Regions from separate parts of the Bacillus sp. XB1 genome, predicted to be linked through region 2. Evidence: riboswitches for the same ligand, from Rfam matches in the RefSeq annotation. Region 2 holds a riboswitch; the other holds the start of a gene.
What was found. Region 2 has a riboswitch for cyclic di-GMP ahead of ACK1U5_RS13215 (SpaA isopeptide-forming pilin-related protein). Riboswitches for the same ligand answer to the same signal wherever they lie in the genome.
Positions count from the first base shown of each region.

Region 1: linked by a shared signal. The riboswitch ahead of ACK1U5_RS24670 (methyl-accepting chemotaxis protein) and the one ahead of ACK1U5_RS13215 (SpaA isopeptide-forming pilin-related protein) in region 2 are both predicted to bind cyclic di-GMP.

Region 1 covers NZ_JBNRIL010000005.1:112,539-119,775, reverse strand. The annotation lists gene ACK1U5_RS24675 (non-ribosomal peptide synthetase family protein) at 1-3,309, opposite strand, end outside; gene ACK1U5_RS24670 (methyl-accepting chemotaxis protein) at 3,446-5,188, opposite strand; cyclic di-GMP riboswitch class I at 5,324-5,408, opposite strand; gene ACK1U5_RS24665 (anaerobic C4-dicarboxylate transporter family protein) at 5,691-7,004, shown strand; gene thiE (thiamine phosphate synthase) at 7,119-7,237, opposite strand, start outside.
Region 2 covers NZ_JBNRIL010000001.1:2,583,091-2,590,327, reverse strand. The annotation lists gene ACK1U5_RS13250 (TetR/AcrR family transcriptional regulator) at 1-254, shown strand, start outside; gene ACK1U5_RS13245 (hypothetical protein) at 257-424, shown strand; gene ACK1U5_RS13240 (PH domain-containing protein) at 504-980, shown strand; gene ACK1U5_RS13235 (PH domain-containing protein) at 973-2,415, shown strand; gene ACK1U5_RS13230 (DUF975 family protein) at 2,616-3,269, shown strand; gene ACK1U5_RS13225 (hypothetical protein) at 3,494-3,919, shown strand; gene ACK1U5_RS13220 (TetR/AcrR family transcriptional regulator) at 4,369-4,905, shown strand; cyclic di-GMP riboswitch class I at 5,078-5,170, shown strand; gene ACK1U5_RS13215 (SpaA isopeptide-forming pilin-related protein) at 5,231-7,237, shown strand, end outside.

The sequences.
Region 1 (7,237 bases), on a different contig from region 2:
TCCAATTAGCTGTATAAATTGTTCAAACTCAATTTGATGTGGATGACAAATATGTAACGTCTCTCCTACAATTTGCGCATCTTGTAAATACGATACAATTGATTTACTAGCAAAATCAATTGGTGTGAAATCAACTTTCCACTTCACATTTGGTGCTTTCCCAATTAATAGCATTGTTTTAATAAGACGATAAAATGCGTTTCCTTCAATATTTTGTTGGAACGAACCTGTTTCTGAATGACATGCTAAATTACCTGCACGATAAATATTTCCGCGCAAACCATTTTTCATTGCTTCACGAACAATGTTTTCCGCTTGTAGTTTACTATTTGAATATACATTCTCTAAGTCTACACTGTAATTAAAATCACCAGTTTTCATGTATGTATCCCATTGATCTACCGCTAATTCTAACGGGATACCAATTGTAGAAATAAAATGGAATGTAGCACCTTTCTCCGCTAATGCTAGCATACGGCTAGTTCCTTGGACATTTATATTTTCAAATTGTTTTACATCTCCAAAATGTCTTACATCTGCACCGCAATGAATTATCGTATCCATCTTAGAACTGATGAACATAAATTCTTCTTCGCTCATCCCAAGATACTCTTCTCCCAGATCACCAGCTACGGCCTGTATACGCTGTAACCATTCTTCACATATATCATTAAAGTAGCCTGTTAATGTATCTATAATTCTTTGCTGCACATCTTTGGTTGGTCTTACTAAACAATAAATAGTAGCAGATGTATCTCTCAACAATTCATATAATATGTGTGATCCTAAATAACCAGTAGCTCCTGTTAAAAAGACATTTGAAATCTGGGTTTCTTCCAAAACGTTTGCATACGTGATAGTATCTGGTTCGTGAATCACTTTATATTCACGAAATACTTCTTCTTTCTCTACTTTTACTTCTCGCTCAATTCGAGCTAATCCATATATCGTTCTTTCTTTAAAGAAATCTTGAATTGTTAAATGTGAGAAATCTTCTTTTAACAATGTTAAGACTCGTAATACTTTTAATGAATGTCCACCAATTGTAAAGAAATCATCATGCACTCCAACTTTTGAAATTCCTAATACTTCCGCCCAGGCGTTCGCGATTTGTTTTTCTGCTTTATTAGAAGGTGCAACATATTCTTGTAGCCGAACCGGTTCATACTTTTCTTCTAACTGAGCTAACTTCTTAACATCAATCTTTTTATTAGGTGTAAGTGGTAATTCATTAATATAAATTAGTTTAGATGGCACCATATAATCTGGTAATTGCTCTTGTAACTGATAAACTAATTCTGGTATTTCTTTTTTATTTAAAGTTGTATAGAACGCGATTAAATATTGGCTACCTTCCTTACTCTTCTTAGCAAAAACAGCATTTTCTTTTATATTATGATTTTGAGAAATTTTACTTTGGATTTCTCCTAGTTCAATACGATGTCCTCTAATTTTTACTTGATCATCTTTCCGATGTAAAAACTCTATATTTCCATCCTCTAGCAACTTAACGATATCACCTGTTTTGTATATATTAACTATAGGATTAAAAGGGTTCGGAATAAAAGCTTCAATTGTTTTATTAGGCTTATTAAAATACCCTTTTGCTAAGCCTACTGAATCTATATATAATTCACCAGGTACACCAATTGGACAAAGATTCATATTCTCATCCAAAATCATAACTTGATAATTAGCACATGGTTTACCAATGGGAATACTCGCAACATCCCCATTTAACTGACTAGGTATTTTATAGGTTGTCGTCACTACAGTACATTCTGTCGGTCCGTATACATTATAAATTTCAACATTTGTACCTATTCTTTCTCTCCACAATTTAATAACCTCTACAGGCAACATTTCACCGCCAATCGCAATTCTTTTTAGGGAAGCTAGCTTATATATATCTTCTTCTGCTAAATAAGTTGCTACTTGTCGAACAAAAATTGTTGCTAATGCCAAGATTGAAGTTGCTTTCACTTTATAGATTGCATTTGCAAATGCCTCTACAGACAATCGCTCTTCCTCTAATAGTACATACAAGTTTCCTCCGCAGAATAAAGAAGCAAATGACTCCCATACAGAAGCATCGAAACTAAAGGAAGGAAATTGAGCAAATACATCCTCTTCTGTCAATTCATATTGCTTTTTCATCCAAGTGTACAGATTAACAACGCCTCTATGTGCTAACATCGTTCCCTTTGGATTCCCTGTTGAACCCGATGTATAAATCATATAAGCTACATCATCACAATGAATAGACAACTTTACATCTATATCTTCATAAGTTTCACTATCATACAATGAAACTGTTTGAACCCCATCACATGTTATAGGCGTCTCTTTCATCAATATAACTTTCGCTTGGCTATCTTGAATAATGTACTGTATTCTACTTTCCGGATAATCTGGATCAATCGGAACATACGCTGCACCAGCTTTTAATATAGCTACCATACTTACTACTGTATCTATGCTACGTTTCATAAATATTCCAACATAGTCTCCTAATTGGATGCCGTTTTTAATTAACATATGAGCTATTTGATTACTTTTTTTATTTAGCTCCTCATAAGTTAAAGTACCTTCCCTTGAAGATAAAGCTATACGATTTGGAAATTGAGTAACAGTATTATAGAACATATCGACGATACTTTTCTCAGGATATACTGCTGTCGTATCATTCACTTGACTATAAAGTGCCATCTCGGCCTCTGTAATAATATTAAAATGTTTTATATACTTATTAGCATTTTGTGATATATCAACTAAAACACCTTGTATTTGTTGTGCATAACGAGTAATCGTTGTCTCTTTCCAATTAACACTATTAAATATTATTTCTACACTTTGCATATTTTTACTAAATACAAATTGTAATGTATTCGTGTCTTGTAGCTCATAATATGTTTCACCAATAATAATAGGTGACATTTCATATAATGTATTACCGTTTTGAAACTCTTCTATTTCTTCCTCATTCATTTCTTTAATTTGCTCCAGTTGCTCTTCAATTTGTAAATTTAAACTTTCATAGGAGAGAAAATTAGAAACTTCAATAGTAATTGGAAATAAATTTCCTCTTACATGATAAAGCACGACAATATGTTTTTCTTTAGAAATATGATATAACCACGTTGCAGTCGCTCCTATTAAATCTACAATGTGAGTCAAATTTGAAAACAGTTCCGTTTTCCTTTTTATCCTAAGTTCTGTTCCTTGCACATCTTTAGGTATTTTAATACTTCCTTCTACTTTTCCTAAAAATTCTTTTACCATCTCATTATAAGAAATTGCTAATTTCATATTTATGTAAATTCCTCTCTTAAATATAATAAAGGTGTGAAAATTCACACCTTTTTCATCCCTTATTAAAGGGCAGATTCGTTCAATTCATAATCAGTAGCGGAGATACCCCCTTGATTAGAATTGAACTTTCTCCTTATTCGCTTTTAAACTCACCAATAAGCTCTTGTAATTCCTGAGAAAGCCAACTTAAAGAAGTCGCTAATTCTGCAATATCTTGTACTGATATTTCTTGCTCTTTCATGCTTTCTTCAACATTACTACTGCTGTTGGCATAAGTATTTGCAATATGTGATAATTCATTTACGACTTGAACAATATTCTGACTATTTTGTAAAATGTCACTCGAATTACCGGAAACAGCTTTTACTTGATCTGTAACAGATTGCGCTGATTTTGAGATTTTTTCAAAGAAATCTCCACTACTTTGAACAAGCGAAATTCCAGTTTCTACTTCTTTTGAACCTTTTTGCATGGAAACTACAGCATCTTCTGTCTCAGCTTGTGTTTCACCAATTAATTTCGCTATATCTTTTGCAGACGCTTCCGTTTGTTCTGCTAATTTTCGTACTTCATCAGCAACAACTGCAAACCCTCTTCCAGCTGCTCCAGCACGTGAAGCCTCAATAGAAGCATTTAAAGCTAATAAATTTGTTTGATTTGAAATACCTGTAATTACAGTTACGATATCACTAATTTCTTTTGACCTTGTTTCTAACGAATAAATGATGGAAGATAAATCTTGTACTGCATTTTGGATTAAACTCATTTGATTAATAATTTGTCCAATCACTTCATTACCTTCAATTGAATGTTGTTCCATACCTTCAGAAGCAACCGCAACTTGTTTTGCAGCCCCAGTTATTTCTTCTACCTTATCTTCCATTCCATGTACAATTCCTAAACATTGTTGTACTGAAGTTTTTTGAGACTGTGCCCCTACTCTTAAACCTTCAATAGAACTTGCAATCTCTTGAACTGCCATGCTGTTTTCCTCTGTACTCGCCGACAATTCTTGTGAAGAAGAAGAAACTTGCTCAGCAGTTTGCCTTACTTTATCTATAATCCCTTTAAATTTTTCAATCGTGTTATTGAAATAAACATTAATAATTCCAATATCATCTGGTCTTTCTTTTAATTTAATACTTAAGTCACCTTCACCAATTTTACGTAACCCTTCTCGTAAATCTTTTAATGGAGCTAGCGAGTGACGCACGATAAAGAATTGAGTAATAGTCGCAATTGCTAATGAAATAATGATGAAGAGTAAGCCCTGTATCATAAACTTCTCTTTTGTAATAGGAACAATGGAAGCATCTAAGTCAGCCGCAACAATTGCAACAATATTGTTTTCTCCATCTGTAATTGGTTCTAATATTGTCACCCACGAACCTATTTCATCTTCATATACTTCTGTCATTTGAGCCTTTTTCGTATCAATCACTTTATCGTATGCCTTCATCCAATGAGCGGGTTGTTCATAATAATCTCCCGGCTTTATAGGAAACGCATTTGTTAACTCTGTAGTCAAACCAACGAGTTGTAATTCTCGCTTTTCATTCGGCTTTGCTCCTGTAACATACGTTTGTCCAACGCTTTTCAATTCTTTTGATACTTCATCTAATTTCTCTGTTAACTTTTCTTTTTTCACTTTTTCGGCTGTAGGATCTTTCGCCATGTCTCTAACTAATTCTACATCCAGTTTTTTCAATACTATTTCTCCTGTTTCAATAGACTGCCTTTCAAATAAAGACATCATACTATTTTGAAACATGTTAAAACTTAATGCACCCATACTTCCAACAAGTGTCAAAATAACTAATACGGTTAATAAGACGTTCTTTTGAAGGAACGATAACTTATGCCAATATTTTTTCATTAATATCCACCTTCCTTAATCAACATAAACAAAAAAAACAAAATATATGAATATTTTGTTTGAAAATGTTTCTCAATATGTTCGAGAATAAAAAAAAGCCAATGTAAAAGCATTGGCCAAGACCAACCCTATCCGTCCGGTAACTGGCTAGCGTAGCCTTTCGACCTTAGCTCCTGTAGTTTTGCGTCCTCATGTTTCCATCAGTTTGCCTTTCTCGCTGAACGAGTTGAACGATATGGGAGTTCTATGAGAATTAATTTATTCTCTTTCAAAGATTACAACATATAAATCAAAATGTCTACTTATTTAGAGATATAAATACAAATTTTTAATGAATTGCTTTTTCAAAATAATTTCAAAAAGTACGTGAATGTTACTTTTTTTATGTTATATAATAAAAAATGTATAAATAACAAGGATTTCTTCGGGTATTTATTTAATTTTCATTCAAATTAAACTATTCGAATATATCTTAACTAATGAATTTCGGAGGTAGTTTATCATGTTTTGGCTACAATTTCTTACCTTGTTACTCTGTATTTTTATTGGTGCACGCCTAGGCGGAGTTGGTTTAGGAGTAATGGGTGGAGTTGGTATGGCAATACTCGTTTTTGTCTTCCACTTACAACCAACGGCGCCTCCTATCGATGTAATGCTTATGATTTTGGCAGTAATTACAGCTGCTGGTGCTTTGCAAGCCGCTGGAGGAATGGACTACCTTGTTCATCTAGCTGAAAAGGCATTACGAAAAAATCCAAAGCGTATTACTTTTTTTGCTCCAATTGTTACTTATTTATTCACACTATGTGCAGGTACTGGTCACGTTGCTTATTCTGTACTTCCTGTTATTGCAGAAGTCTCTCGCGAATCCGGAATTAGACCAGAACGACCAATGTCAATTGCCGTAATTGCTTCCCAACAAGCAATTACAGCTAGTCCTATATCAGCTGCAACAGTTGCACTTTTAGCAATGTTAGCTGACTATAAAATCACCTTATTAGATATTTTAAAAGTAAGTATCCCTTCTACTTTCATCGCTTGTATGATAGCTGCATTTGTTGCTAGTAAGATGGGAAAAGAATTAAATGAAGACCCTGAATACTTAAAACGATTAAAAGAAGGATTAATTCCTAAGCTTGAAGAGAAAAAAGAATTTGTAGGTGTAAAGGGCGCAAAATTATCAGTTATCCTTTTCCTTGTAGGAACCTTCCTTGTTGTACTTCTTGGTTCATTTGAAGCACTTCGTCCAGGATGGATAGTTGATGGGAAGTTAGCCCGTCTTTCCATGCCGAACACAATTGAGATGGTTATGTTAACTATCGCGGCTCTTATTATTATTTTCTGTAAACCAAATGTAGAAAGCATTGTATCTGGTAACGTCTTTAAAGCAGGAGCAACAGCAGTTGTTGCTATTTTCGGTATCGCTTGGATGGGAGATACTTTCTTTAATGGAAACTTAAATATGATTCAAGGATCGATTCAGCATTTAGTAACAAGTGCACCTTGGCTATTTGCTATCGCACTATTCATTCTATCTATTTTACTGTACAGCCAAGCAGCAACAGTTCGTGCCTTAATGCCACTTGGACTATCTCTTGGTATTCCACCAGCGCTACTGATTGCGATGTTCCCTGCAGTAAATGGATATTTTTTCATTCCAAACTATGGAACAATCGTTGCTGCCATTAACTTTGACCGTACTGGTACAACAGGTATCGGTAAATACGTATTAAATCATAGTTTTATGATTCCGGGCCTAATTGCAACATTTACTTCTATCGGAATTGGAATGCTCTTAATTTCAATTATGTTTTAAAGAAAAAGCACAAACCTTTATTTAAAAAGGTTTGTGCTTTTTTAATCAAATATTTGTTTAAATTTTGGGCAGTCTATTTCTTCATGTAGCACTTAAAATACTACACTTCCTTCCCTACAAACTTCTCTTTACTTCTTCAACTAATTTTCTCGTACTTTCATACGCAGATTCCGCTAAACTAATTGCTGAAATAACTGAAACACCGTCCGCACCCGCTTCTATAACTGCCGCTG
Region 2 (7,237 bases):
TCGTAACTGCATCGCGAAATGAAAAGTATCAGAAACGCTTATTTGAAATACAAGAAGATTTCTTAAATGGTTTCCACGATTTATTGAAGAAAGGCGCAAGACTTGACGTAGTGTCACAACATGAAACGGAAGAAAATGCTCATACGCTAGCACTCGTGATTGATAATATGAGCAACTATATGCTCATGGGATTCCAGTTAAAGTATAAAGAAATTTGGATTCGAAATGTGAAAAACGTCATGAAGGAGGAGTAAAGATGAAAATGCAAAAAAACTGGTGGCTCGGTTTTCTTGGATTTATTGGGGTTTATAAAATACCAGGTATGATTGAAGCTTTTCAAGCGGATGGAAATTGGATGAAGTTAATCGGTTTCATTTGGCTACTTTGGTTCGGATATTTTATTCCTGAGAAGAAAGAAGATTGAATTTCAATTTTCTGTAAAGTTACGTAAAATATAGATTGAGAGTATTCATATATTAGATTACTAGATTTGGAGTGGTTACATGGATCCATTGAAAAATGAAATTCACCCTGACATGGTCAAGGTGTGGAAAGCGCGTTCTTTAATTGAGCTAGGAATCAGTATTATAGTCATTTTGGCATATCTTTTCTTTATGATTAAGTTTAATTGGTGGGCTTGGATTTTCTATGTGCTCATCGGATTAACAATTGTATATACACCGTTTGATTACTTTACGTTTCCGAAACTACGTCAACGTTATTACAGCTACCAACTAAATGAAGAAGAACTTGAAATTCAGCATGGTCTTTTCGTCGTAAAGCGCGTATTAGTACCGATGATTCGTGTGCAGCACGTTACGATTGAACAAGGGCCAATTATGAGAAAATACGGATTAGCAGAATTACACATTTCAACAGCGGCAACTTCTCATAGCATCCCAGGTTTAACGATGTATGAAGCTGAAATGTTGAAAACGAAAATCGCAGAATTAGCGAAAGTGAGTGATGAGGATGTATAAGAGGCAGCATCCAATCACGATGTTATTAGAATTAAAAATAACAGATTTTATACCACTCATTATTTTTCTTTTTAGCTTAAGGGGAAAGTTTCCATTTTGGTATTTAGTTCCTATTGGTTTTGCGTTGATCACAATTATTTCAGCTATCGTAGGCTGGTATTACAAAGTATACTGGGTCGAAAATAACGTATTACATGTGAAACAAGGTCTCTTTGTGAAAAAGGAGAGCTACTTAAATAAAGAACGTGTTCAAACAATTAATACAAGTTCTAACGTACTATACCAAATGCTCGGTTTGAAAAAAATTCAGATTGAAACAGCTGGCGGGGGCGATGAAGCAGAAGTTAGCTTAGCTGGAATTACGGTAGAAGAGGCGACGGAGCTTATTACTTTGCTAAATGAGCCAACTCCAGAAGTGAAAGCAGAAAAAACGTTAGACGAAGCAGCAGAAAATACAGTAGAAAAAGCAATTGTTACAGAGGAAAAACAAACGACAGAGTACAAGTTAACGTGGAAAGAGATTTTAATAGCGTCTGTTACATCTGGTCAATTTGGAGTATTGTTCTCTTTAATCTTTTTCGTTTATCACCAAGTAGATGAGTATATTCCGAAATGGATAAAAAATAGTGTGACGTCATATGTAATGGACCACGATATATATGGCTGGATTTACATGGTAGCTATTTTACTTGTCGTTTCTTGGATGATATCTACAATTGGCTACGCGTTAAAACACGGTAACTTCACAGTGAATCGAAAAAATGATGAAGTCCGTATTTCGCAAGGGTTACTGGAGAGAAAAGAACTCGTACTAAAATTGCACCGCATTCAAGGGATTACGATAAAAGAAGGCATTTTACGCCAACCGTTCGGTTATTGTGCTGTGCAAGTAGAAGTCATTCAAAGTGAAGGGAAAGAAGAAAAAGTTACACTGCATCCTATCATTCGAAAAGATCGAGTGCAACAATTACTCGCGCATTTACAATTACCATACGAACTGAATGCAAGTATTACTTCGTTACCAAAAGCAGCATTGCGCCGCTATCTCATTGATAGTTTTATCTTTTTCGCTATGCTCGCAATCCCGCTTACTGGAATAAGCATATACTTTGAAAAGTATTACATCATGTGGGCATTACTACCGCTCGCAATCCTTATCTTTACACTTGGATACGCAACATTTAAAACAAATGGCTACAGTGTTAACGGAGAACAAATTACACTTGTCTATCGTAGCGTCGGAAAATATACAGGACTTATTAGAAGAAGACACGTCCAATCAATGGAGAAGACACAATCATATTTCCAGCGCCGTGCGGATTTATGTACGTATAAGTTTTCGAGTGCATCATCTAGTTATAAAATAGAGCATACGAGAGTAGAAGATGCGGAGAGAATGCAGGATTGGTATAAGAAGAAAATAAATGAGATGTAACTTGAGAAAGCTTGCCTATTATGAAAGGCAGGCTTTTTTGTTATAGGGAAAAGAGTCGTTTAATCCATATATTAGTACAACTACAGCACACATGTATCAATACGTATGAAAAAAGGTAATTAGCTTCTATTTAAGGGAAATCTATGGGGTTTTTGATATAAATGGTATACTAAAATATAAATAGTATTAGGAGGTTATATATGATAAGTCAGTTGAAAAGAGAAGCACTTGATGTATTAAAAGGAAGATGGGGATTAGCGGTAGGGGCAACCTTATTAATTGGAATCCTTATTGGAGCTGTTGAAATGCTAACAACAGGTATTTTCTCGATATTTTGGGGTTGGGAAGAAGCAAGTGATTCACTTACAGTAAGTATTATAGTAATGCTTGTTATTGGTCCATTAACAATAGGTGCCTATTATCTTGTTTTAAATGCAATTCGTGGGACTGATGCTCGCATTGGTCATATATTTAGATGGTTTAGCGATGGAAGTAAGTTGATAAAGTCGTTTTTAACATATTTACTAATGTATGTATACTTGACTCTATGGACATTACTTCTTATTATTCCAGGTATTATTAAATCATTTTCTTATTCTATGACATATTTTATTTTGAATGATCATCCAGAATATACAGCGAATCAAGCGATTACTGAGAGTCGTCATATGATGAATGGACATAAAATGGATTACTTTTTACTATGCTTAAGTTTCTTAGGTTGGTTCATTTTAAGTATTCTTACTGTAGGAATCGGTTTCTTATGGTTAGCACCTTATTTCTACGCGACATCAGCCGCATTTTATGAAGAGATTTCAAAAGAATATTATAAAAAAGAAGGCACTACTTTCTAATAAAACATATAAACTATCTACCCTAAAGAATGTAGGGAGCAGATAGCAAATGGTTTAGGTGTTTTGATATTTGTCCTATTTTCGGGATTCACTTCAGGATAAGGTATAGATTTTTATATAGAAATGCTTCCCTCTATGTTTTATCATAGAGGGTTATTTTTTTATGTAAAAATGATAGGAAATAATGAATAATATATGTAAAGAAAAAAGCGAGGTGAATGAGAGTGAGCAAATTTTTAATACCGTATTCATTTTCTATATTAAGTTTCTTTATTTCAGCAACAGCACTTGATTTATATGATAGGATGGGAAACGATAGTGAGCTGGTTTCGCCGAACATAATTGGAAAGATAATTCAATCTACTGCGCAAATGGGAGTCCTTACATTGTATTTCGGAGTACCTATTATTTTAGGTGGCTGTCTACTTGGTGAGCTATTGTTTAGAGGTATCATTTTACGATTTAAACTAAGCTATATTATATCTTTATTATTATATCTATTTTTAGCTTTTAGTATTGTTTTCGTAACGGTAGGCATTCCAACTACATATGAAGATTCTAATACATTTTTCATGGGGATAACTATGATTTGTGCTGTTACATTCTTTGTGGGTCGGAATATATGGGAAAACAAGTTAATAATGGAGTGACAAAATGAAATACACCTGTCCATGTTGCGGATATAAAGTTTCACTTTATTGGATCAGTTAGAAAACCGACTAGTGAAGATGTGAAGGATGCTAGTTGGCAGCGAATTTGTTAAGTAGAATGTTATTACTCAATTTAATGGGAGTAATAACATTTTTTATTTAGTACTGAAAGAATTAATGCTGTCTTAAAGTAATAAGAAGGAATAAATCGGTAAATTTTATTAATGGATATATTTTCAATAAATACAAAAGTATAGATGTATAGTCAGCTTTGTGTATTTAATGTTATCATATTGAATGATATGGAAATTTTTAATAGAATAAGTAACTAAAAATTCAAAGGTAATGAAGCTTTTGTTGTATAAAGAAAATACTTAGTAGTAATCAACAATATTAAAAATAAGATTCGTATTTATATAAATTTAGTAGAAATGGGGTTTTAAAAAGGAATGAGTATAAGCATAACGCGGCAAAAGATTTTGACGGCCGCTTCTCAAATTGTACAATGTAAAGGGGTTGCTAAATTAACCTTGGAAGCAGTGGCAAAAGAGGCGGGTTTAAGCAAAGGTGGATTATTGTATCACTTTTCAAATAAAGAAGCTTTAATAGAAGGTATGATAGTCCGAGGGGTAGAGGATTATGAAGGGGCCATTTACAATAAAGTAGCGGAAGACTCAGAGAGGAAAGGGAGATGGGTTCGCTCTTTTGTAGAGGAAAGATTAAGTAATGAGAGAAGAACAGAAGAGTTGTCTAGCAGTATGATGGCAGCACTCATGTTAAAACCTGAATTACTTGAGCCATTACAACAATCATTTCAGCAACTGCAAAAAAATATAGAGAATGATGAGATAGATTCAGTTTGTGCAACAATTATTAGATTAGCAGCAGATGGATTATGGTATTCGGAATATTTAGGGGTTGGAAGACTAAGCCCCGAGTTAAGAGAAAAAGTAATTCAAGCTCTTATTAGTAATTCATATAAATAGAATATGCGAACTATATAATTTTAAAATAATTCACCATTGCTTCTTTAATGTAGTGGTGAATTATTTTTTTTATTAGAAAAATAGAACAATTTTATAGAGTATTGAATTATAACCGTCCAGACGGTATAGTAATATTTGGTTTAAGAGGAAAATGAAACAAAAAAAGAATAAAAGATATTTTTAGCACACTATTCGAAAGGATAGGCCGCAAAGCTTAGAGTCTACGGTAATACATATTGGTTACTAAGATCGTCTGGTTGCACATTTTTGATGCAACCGGACGATCTTTTTTTGTTATATAAATATAAAAATTTAGGAGGGAACTATGCAAATGAAAAGTACTAAAAGACATATTTCAATGGTTTCATTAGTTTTTCTAGTATTATTTTCAGTGCTGAATGTGTGGGCTCCAGTTATTCAAGCTGCTGTGATGAAAAGTCCAGTGGACGAAATTAATATTTCCCGTACTGATGGCACGACATCTGAACCATATCAAGCCTCAGATGGTATGAAAGTAGAAGTGAAGTGGTCAGCTAAAGAAAAAATAAAAAGTGGAGATCAATTCACAATTGATATGCCAAAAGAGTTTCGAAAAGACCTTATGAATATGAGTTTTCCTTTAAAAGATGCTGAAGGAAAAACAGTTGGTACATGTGAGATGAAAAAGGGTCTATTAACGTGTACTATGGGTGATTACGTAGAAGGAAAGAACAACATTAAAGGTTCTTTATTCGTAGAATTCTACTTTGGTCTAGAAGCATATGATGGTGTTAAAGAAATTCCATTAGAATTTAACGTTGATGGTCAAATCGTAAATAAAGAAGTAAATGTAAGTAATACGACAGAGAGACCGAAGCCACAACCCAATACGGAAAATCTATTGAAATGGGGTTCTTATAATCAAGAAGATCCGTCTATTGCTGATTGGCTTGTATATGTAAATGCAACTGGAACAGAAATGCAAGATCTTAAATTAACAGATACATTAGGACCTGGGCATGAGTTAATTACAGACAGCGTATTATTAGAAGAGGCTGTATTTGAAGATGGTTATGCACCAACAAATATTAAGCCAGCAAATTTATCTAACATTAAAATAAATGCAACAAAGACTGGATTTACAATTGAATTTCCAGACAGTTCAAAAGGCTATATTTTAAGATATAAAACAAAGGTTACAAATCCTGCTGCAAAACCTCATAAAAATACTGTGAAATTAGAAGGTAAAAATATTAAAACTGAAGAAAAAGTAGGACAAGTATTTGTGAGTGGTGGGGGAGGATCCGGTTCAGGTGACAATAATCCACCTAGCATTGAAAAAAATATAGTTGATGAGAATGGCAAGCTTGTAGAGAATGAGCAGCTAACACAAATGGATCAAGTTATTCAATACCAAGTTGGTACACATATACCGAACGATCCTCCTAAATACACATCTATGGTAATTAGTGATGATTTAGAAGATGTTTTAGAAGTATTAGAGGCAAAAGTGTATGATAAAAATGGCCAAGATATTACTTCTAAAGGGACGTTAAATATAGATAAACAAAGAAGTGAAGTAACATTTACGTTTGGTGAGAATTTTGATTATAAGTCATATGAAGACCAGATAATTAATCTTAGTATCAAGGCGAAAATTAAAAATAATGCAGACTTATCTTCTTACGTAGATAAGAAGATTCCTAATAAAGCGGAATTACATTTTGATGATAAAACATTAACATCAAAAGAAGTAACTATTACACCGCCTGAAGCTCCAAAAGATGGTACAGTATCGCTTCATAAAATAGATTCTGAGAATCCGAACAAAGGGTTAAAAGGTGCCGAATTTGAAGTTCGAAATAGTGCAAATGAAGTTGTTGCAAAACTGACAACGGACGAAAAAGGTTTTTCAGTACTTCAAACTTTAGCTCCTGGGACGTATAAAGTTTATGAAACAGTAGCACCAGAAGGATATCAAAAATTAACAAGCCCAGTAGAGGTTACACTTCAAGCTGGAGAAACAAAAACAATTGAAATTAAAAATACTGTGCAAAAGGGTCAAATTGAAATAAAGAAAATTGATTCGGAAAATGGTGAAAAACCATTAGCAAATGCAGAGTTTGATATAGTAAAAGACGGTGTAGTAGTCGAACATATTGTTACAGATAAAGATGGTAAGGCAATCTCTAAACCGTTAGCACTAGGAAAATATATTTTAAAAGAAACGAAAGCGCCTGAAGGCTACCAATTAAAAGAAACAGAGTTCGAAGTAAATGTAACAGGGGACGGCATATTCCCAATACAAGTGGAAAATGCAATGGTTGACAAAGGTAATATAGAAATCACAAAA